DNA from 2 places in the Brevundimonas sediminis genome. Region 2 is predicted to be linked to the other one. Evidence: predicted binding sites of a transcription regulator. Region 2 holds the regulator's gene; the other holds the start of a gene.
What was found. Region 2 encodes HrcA, which represses chaperone genes, less so after heat shock. Its sites were predicted from a motif close to GTTAGCANTCNNNNNNNNNGANTGCTAAC; they were not measured.

Region 1 (3,405 bases), on a different contig from region 2:
CTTCCACGATGGTGGTGTCGTCCTTGGTGATGGTGACCTTCTTGGCGCGGCCCAGCATGTCCAGGGTCACGTTCTCGAGCTTGATGCCCAGGTCTTCCGAAATGACCTGGCCGCCCGTCAGGATGGCGATGTCTTCCAGCATGGCCTTGCGGCGGTCGCCGAAGCCCGGAGCCTTGACGGCGGCGACGCGCAGGCCGCCGCGCAGCTTGTTGACCACCAGGGTGGCCAGGGCCTCGCCCTCGATGTCCTCGGCGATGATGATCAGCGGGCGACCCGACTGGACCACGGCTTCCAGGATCGGAAGCATGGCCTGCAGCGACGACAGCTTCTTCTCGTGGAGCAGGATGAGCGGCTCCTCGAGCTGGGCCTCCATCTTGTCGGCGTTGGTGATGAAGTAGGGCGACAGGTAGCCGCGGTCGAACTGCATGCCCTCGACGACGTCGACGGTGGTTTCGGCGGTCTTGGCTTCCTCGACCGTGATCACGCCTTCATTGCCGACCTTGGCCATGGCTTCGGCGATCAGGGTGCCGATTTCCTCGTCGCCGTTGGCCGAGATGGTGCCGACCTGGGCGATTTCCGAGTTGTTCGAGACCGGCTTGGAGATGGTCTTGACCTCCTCCAGGACGACGCCGACAGCCTTGTCGATGCCGCGCTTCAGGTCCATCGGGTTCATCCCGGCGGCGACGGCCTTGAGGCCTTCCTGCACGATGGCCTGGGCCAGGACGGTCGCGGTGGTGGTGCCGTCGCCCGCCTTGTCGTTCGTCTTCGACGCGACTTCGCGGATCATCTGGGCGCCCATGTTCTCGAAGGCGTCTTCCAGCTCGATTTCCTTGGCGACCGAAACGCCGTCCTTGGTCGAGCGCGGGGCGCCGAAGGACTTCTGGATCACGACGTTGCGGCCCTTCGGACCGAGGGTGACCTTCACCGCATTGGCGAGGACGTTGACGCCGCGCAGCATCTTGTCGCGCGCGTCGGTGTTGAACTGTACGATCTTGGCGGCCATCCGGCTGCTCCTTGATAATTGCTAGTGAGTAGTGAGTGGAAGGTCGGAGCGGCGGCGGGAGCAGGTCTTCTGCTCACGGCTCACCACTCACGCCTCACTCAGCTCAGGACGCCCAGGACGTCCGATTCCTTCATGATGATCAGGTCTTCACCGTCGATCTTGATCTCGGTGCCCGACCACTTGCCGAACAGGATGCGGTCGCCGGCCTTCAGTTCCAGGGCCTGGACGACGCCCTTGTCGTCACGGACGCCGGCGCCGACGGCGATGACTTCGCCTTCCTGCGGCTTTTCCTTGGCGGTGTCGGGGATGATGATCCCGCCCTTGGTCTTGGATTCTTCTTCAACGCGCTTGACCAGCACGCGGTCGCCGAGCGGACGGAACGCCATCGGACTTCTCCCTCTTGAAACCCCCGGATCGGGGCGTTCTGAAATGATCGGTCGCCCTCCCGCCCGGTCGCCGCTTTGGCAGCCGACCGGTGAGAGTGCCAACGCGAGCGGCAGGTAGGGGGGCGGGCATCCAGCGTCAAGCGGCGCCCGTGGAATTTCGCCGGGTCAGTCGGTCGCGGCGGCGAGGGTCCAGGCGGCCTCGACCTGCCGGGCGAAGAGCGGTCGGGCGCCCCGGACCCGGGTCCGCCAGTCGCGGCCCCGGGCCTGCTGGCCCAGCAGCTCCTCCAGGCCGCCGCGCACCAGGGCCAGGGCCTCATCCGACCGGGCCCGGTGGATCAGGAAGCCGGCGTACTGCTCCGTCCCCGCCAGGGCGACGGCGTGCCCCGGCGGCAGGCGCGTCGCGGCGAGGGCGGCGGCGCGACGGTAGACGCCCTCGGCCTCCGGCGCCCGGCCCAGCCGGTCCAGCACCGCGCCGTAGCCGTGGAGGGTTTCCAGCAGGTCCGGACTGTCGGGGCCCACGCCGGCCTCATAGACGGCCAGACCCTCGCGGAACGGCGCCTCGGCCTCGGTCCAGCGGCCCTGATCCGCCAGGGCGTAGCCCAGGTTCGCCCGGGCGTTGCCGGTAAACGGGTGGTCCGGTCCGACGATCTCCAGCGCCAGCGCCAGCGCCCGGCGGAAGGGCGCCTCGGCGCGCTCCCCCTGCCCGGTCTCGTGCAGATACCAGCCATAGTTGGTCAGGCACTGGGCCAGCAGGACGGGGTCGTTCGCACCTTCGGCGATCGTCACCGCCCGGGCGTAAAGGGGTTCAGCCTGGGGAGCCCGGCCTGTGCGTCGCAGCGAATTGCCGAGGTTGGACAGCACGATGGCGACGTGAAAGTCGTCCGGCCCGTACAGCCGCTCGTACATGCCCAGCACCTGCCGGTAGAGGGGGTCGGCCTCGGCATGCCGTCCCTGGGCGGTCAGGGCGTTGGCGACCAGATTCAGGCTGTCGGCAGTCTTTTCGTGCACCTCGCCCAGACGAAGCCGGCGGAGGTCCAGGCTGGCCCGGGCCGCCACCTCGGCCTCCTCATTGCGGCCCAGCGCGTCCAGGGCGCGGGCCCGGTCATACAGAAGCGTGGCCCTTTCGGTCAGATCGGCCTCGGCCTCGCCCAGCAGGGACAGGGCCCGGTCCAGATCGCCGAGGGCGCCGACGTAGTCGCCGGTCTCCAGCTTCAGGCGGGCGCGGACGGCCATGGGGTGCGCCACAGCGCGATCATCCGGCCCGAGACGGGTCTCGACCACCTCCACCGCGGCCTTCAGCGCCGCCCCGGCGCCGGCCGCGTCTCCCGCGCCGTAACGCTCGACGCCCAGCGCCACCAGGGCCTCGGCAGCGACGCGGGGGTCGGCTTCCCGCTCCAGAATGGCCCGGACGGGATCGACCTCGGTCGGGGCGGAGATGCGCACATCGGACGGCGCGCGGGTCGCGGGCGGTCGCGCCGCCGGCGGCGGAGGGGGCGGCGGAGGAGGTGGTGGTGGCGGCGGCGGGGGAGGCGGTTCCTGTGGCGCGACCTGCGCGGCGACCGGCGTGGCGATCGTCAGCGACAGGCCGACGCCCGCCCCTACGGCCAGAACCACGATCATCAGAAGTCGCGTCACGCCTTGACCCTCCCGGTCGCGCATCAGCCCGCATTACACCGATTTATGCAAGGTGAACCGGACCTGAACATCGTCCTCCCGGCCGGTTCAGCCTCGCGCCTCCATAAAGGTCCCACACCCGGCGACGACGCCGGACCGTTTGAAGGAGCCGACCATGAAGACGTTCTCGAAATTCGCAGTCGCCACGCCGGCCCTGGTCGGCGCCGTGACCCTGATGGCGGCCGCCCCGGCCTCGGCCCAGAGCTACCGTGACCGCAACGACGACAACACCGGCCGCAACGCCGTGGTCGGCGCCGTTGTCGGCGGCCTGGCCGGCGCCCTGCTGGGCAATGGCGACGGGACCTATGTGGTCGGCGGCGCCCTGGCCGGCGCGGCGCTCGG
Region 2 (3,405 bases):
GTTCTCCTCCACCGAGGCGGTGACCAGAACCTTCGTATTCCCGAACGTCACGAGGCAGGAGCCCTCGGCGTAGCGGTTTACCCCGGTCTCCAAGGTCACAGTGCGGAGCTGTTCGGGGGTGCGGTCGGAAGGGCGGGGCGTGGTCATGATCGTGGTCCTTGGAAGCCGTCGCGGCGCTGCTTATCCTGAAACCGTGACCCTGTATGCCCCTGCCCCGAGCATCGATCGACGTCTCCTGCTGGCCGGGGGGCTGGCCGGCCTGTTGCCGCTGGGCGCCTGCACCGGCGTGATCGACGTGGATGACAGCGCGGGCGGTGCGTCGAAACTGGCTTCGGCGGCGCAGAAGCAACTGGGCGTGACCAAGGAGTATGATCCCGCCTACGTCGGCCTGACCTATCCGGGCGGAGATGTGCCCAGGAAGACCGGTGTGTGCGCCGATGTGGTCATCCGCGCGGCGCGTGACGGTCTGGGGGTCGATCTGCAACGGCTGATCCATGAGGACATGACGGCGCATTTCGACGCCTATCCCGACCGTTGGGGACTGAAGCGACCCGACGCCAACATCGACCACCGCCGCGTGCCCAATCTGGAGACGTACTTCGCCCGGCAGGGCGGCGAACTCTGGACGGCGACGAAGAAGACCGGGGGGGCATCTTTTCCGAAACCTCTGAGGGTCGGCGATATCCTGACCTGGCGGAGCGACAAGGATGCGCCGCATATCGGCATCGTGACGCGGGGCGGAAAGTCGCCCCTGCTGCTGCACAATGCGGGGTCTGGCGCCATGCAGCATCCGCTCTGGCTGATGGGGCTGTGGCGGGCCGCGCACGGTCATTACCGCTGGTCGGGGGGCATCGCATGAAGCCGCCCCTTCTGACCTCGACCGCGCTGGAAGCCGGCGGGCTGGCCGGGCTGGACCAGCGTGCGCGCGACATCTTCCGCCGCATCGTCGAGAGCTATCTGCAGACCGGCGAGCCGGTGGGGTCGCGGACCCTGTCGCTGAGCGGGATCAGCCTGTCGCCCGCCTCGATCCGCAACACGATGCAGGACCTGACACTGGCGGGTTTGCTGGCTTCGCCGCACACTTCGGCCGGGCGTATCCCGACCCATGCGGGCCTGCGTCTGTTCGTCGACGGCCTGCTGGAGGTCGGCGACATCCCGACGGAGGAGCGCCGCGAGATCGATGCGCGGCTGGCAGGGCGCGGACGCAGTTTCGAGGAGGCGCTGAACGAGGCGTCGTCCCTGCTGTCCGGACTGGCGGGTGGAGCCTCGATCGTGGCCAGCCCGGTGCGCGACGCCGGGGTCAAGCATGTGGAGTTCGTGGCCCTGGGCCATGACCAGGCGCTGGCGGTGCTGGTCGGCGACGACGGCACGGTCGAGAACCGGCTGATGCCGCTGAAGGCCGGAGTGACGCCCTCGACCCTGCAGGAGGCGTCGAACTTCCTGAACGCTCGTTTGCGCGGTCGTCCGCTGCACGAGGCACGCACCGAGATGCGCACCGAACTGGATGTGGCTCGACGGGAGCTGGACGAGACCGCCGCCCGGTTGGTCGAGGACGGACTGGCGGCGTGGTCGGGGGGCGCAGAGCGCGAGCGGGCCCTGATCGTGCGGGGGCGCGCCAACCTTTTGCAGGACGCCGGGGCGATGGAGGATCTGGAGAAGGTCCGTGTCCTGTTCGACGATCTGGAGCAGAAGGAGCAACTGATCGGACTGCTGGACGGGGTATCCGCGGCCCAGGGCGTCCGCATCTTCATCGGCGCTGAAACACGGTTGTTCTCACTTTCGGGTTCCGCCGTCATCGCGGCGCCCTATATGAGCGGCCGACAACGGGTTCTGGGCGCCATCGGCGTGATTGGACCTGCAAGACTGAACTACGCCCGTGTCATCCCGTTGGTGGACTATACCGCCCGGGTGCTGGGCCGGATGCTGGACGGACAAGAGACGTGAACGACACCCCCGACTACGAACCGGAAACCGAACTGGACGCTGACATCGGCGAGGCCGAGGGCCTTGCGGGCGACGATCTGGCGCCGCTCGACGCCGTGATCGCCGAGCGCGACCAGTGGAAGGACCGCGCCCTGCGCGCGGTCGCCGAGTCCGAGAACATCAAGCGACGGGCCGAGACGCAAAACAACGACGCGCGCGCCTACGCCATCCAGAAATTCGCCCGTGATCTTCTGGTGGTGGCCGACAATCTGGAACGCGCCATCCAGGCCGCGCCCAAGGTTCGTGAAGGGGGGGACGCCGACGGGGCCGCCGCCGGCCTGGTCTCGGGTCTGGAGCTGACCCAGAAGGCCCTGTTCTCGGCTTTCGAGGCGAACAACCTGAAGCGCGTCGCGCCCGAGCCGGGCGAGGTCTTCGATCCGCACCTGCATCAGGCGATGATGGAGCAGCCGTCCGACACTGTTCAGGGCGGCCAGGTGATCCAGACCCTTCAGGCCGGCTATGCCCTGTTCGGCCGCACCGTGCGTCCCGCCATGGTGGTGGTCGCCTCCAAGGGCTCCGGCGCCGCCGCGGGCAATGCGGCCTATCAGGCCGCCGCGCAGACCGGCGGGAATTTCGACGGACAGGCGTGAAGAGTGAGTCGTGAGTAGGAGGCCGTGCCGGCCGCAGTCGTTCGTTTTCTACTCACGACTCACTAGCACTTTTCGATCGCCTCACCCCTTCAGTCGCGCCTCGAAGAAGGCCAGCAGCTTCGACCAGCCGTCGGTCGCGGCGTCGGCGCGGTAGCTGTCGCGGTAGTCGGCGTGGAAGCCGTGTGGGGCGGCCGGATAGACGATGATCTGGCTGGAGGTCTGGCCCGCGCGGGCCAGGGCGCTGCGCATGGCCTCGACACTGGGCAGGGGAATGCCGGTGTCGGCCTCGCCGTACAGGCCCAGAACCGGGGACTTCAGATCATCGGCCAGATCGACGGGCCAGGGCTGGCCGGCGGCGGTCTGTTCCGATGTGGCGTTGGGCGCGGGGGCCAGACGACCATACCAGGCGACCCCGGCGTCAAGCACGGCGAAGCGGGCGCAGGCCTGCCAGACCACCTTGCCGCCCCAGCACCAGCCGGTGATGCCGACCTTGTCGCCGTCGGCCCAGAGCTGCTGGCTGACCCAGTCGAGGGTGGCCGAAACGTCGCCCATGACCTGCTCATAGTTGGCGGCCGAGACGATCTGCATGATGCGGCTCATGTCCGAGAGCGGGGCCGGATCCTCGACGCGGTTGAAGAAGCCTGGGGCGACGGCGGCATAACCGGCCTTGGCGAGGCGGCGGCAGATGTCGCGGATGTACTCGTGGACGCCGAAAATCTCGGATACGACGATCACCACCGGGAAGGGGCCTTCACCCGCCGGACGGGCCACGAAGGCGGGCAGGTCGAACCCATCCGGGGCCGGATAGGCGACGTCCTCGCTGACCAGACCC

Region 1: a site for HrcA is predicted at 1,464-1,492, ahead of groES (co-chaperone GroES). Genes of this name have one in related genera too.

What each region holds. Positions count from the first base shown of each region.
Region 1 is NZ_JBLYQK010000035.1:4,482-7,886, reverse strand. It holds gene groL (chaperonin GroEL) at 1-1,003, opposite strand, end outside; gene groES (co-chaperone GroES) at 1,102-1,389, opposite strand; gene ACLQ7T_RS14075 (tetratricopeptide repeat protein) at 1,555-3,024, opposite strand; gene ACLQ7T_RS14070 (YMGG-like glycine zipper-containing protein) at 3,179-3,405, shown strand, end outside.
Region 2 is NZ_JBLYQK010000002.1:65,960-69,364, forward strand. It holds gene rph (ribonuclease PH) at 1-147, opposite strand, end outside; gene ACLQ7T_RS01815 (DUF1287 domain-containing protein) at 194-859, shown strand; gene hrcA (heat-inducible transcriptional repressor HrcA) at 856-1,944, shown strand; gene grpE (nucleotide exchange factor GrpE) at 1,977-2,573, shown strand; gene ACLQ7T_RS01830 (dienelactone hydrolase family protein) at 2,655-3,405, opposite strand, start outside.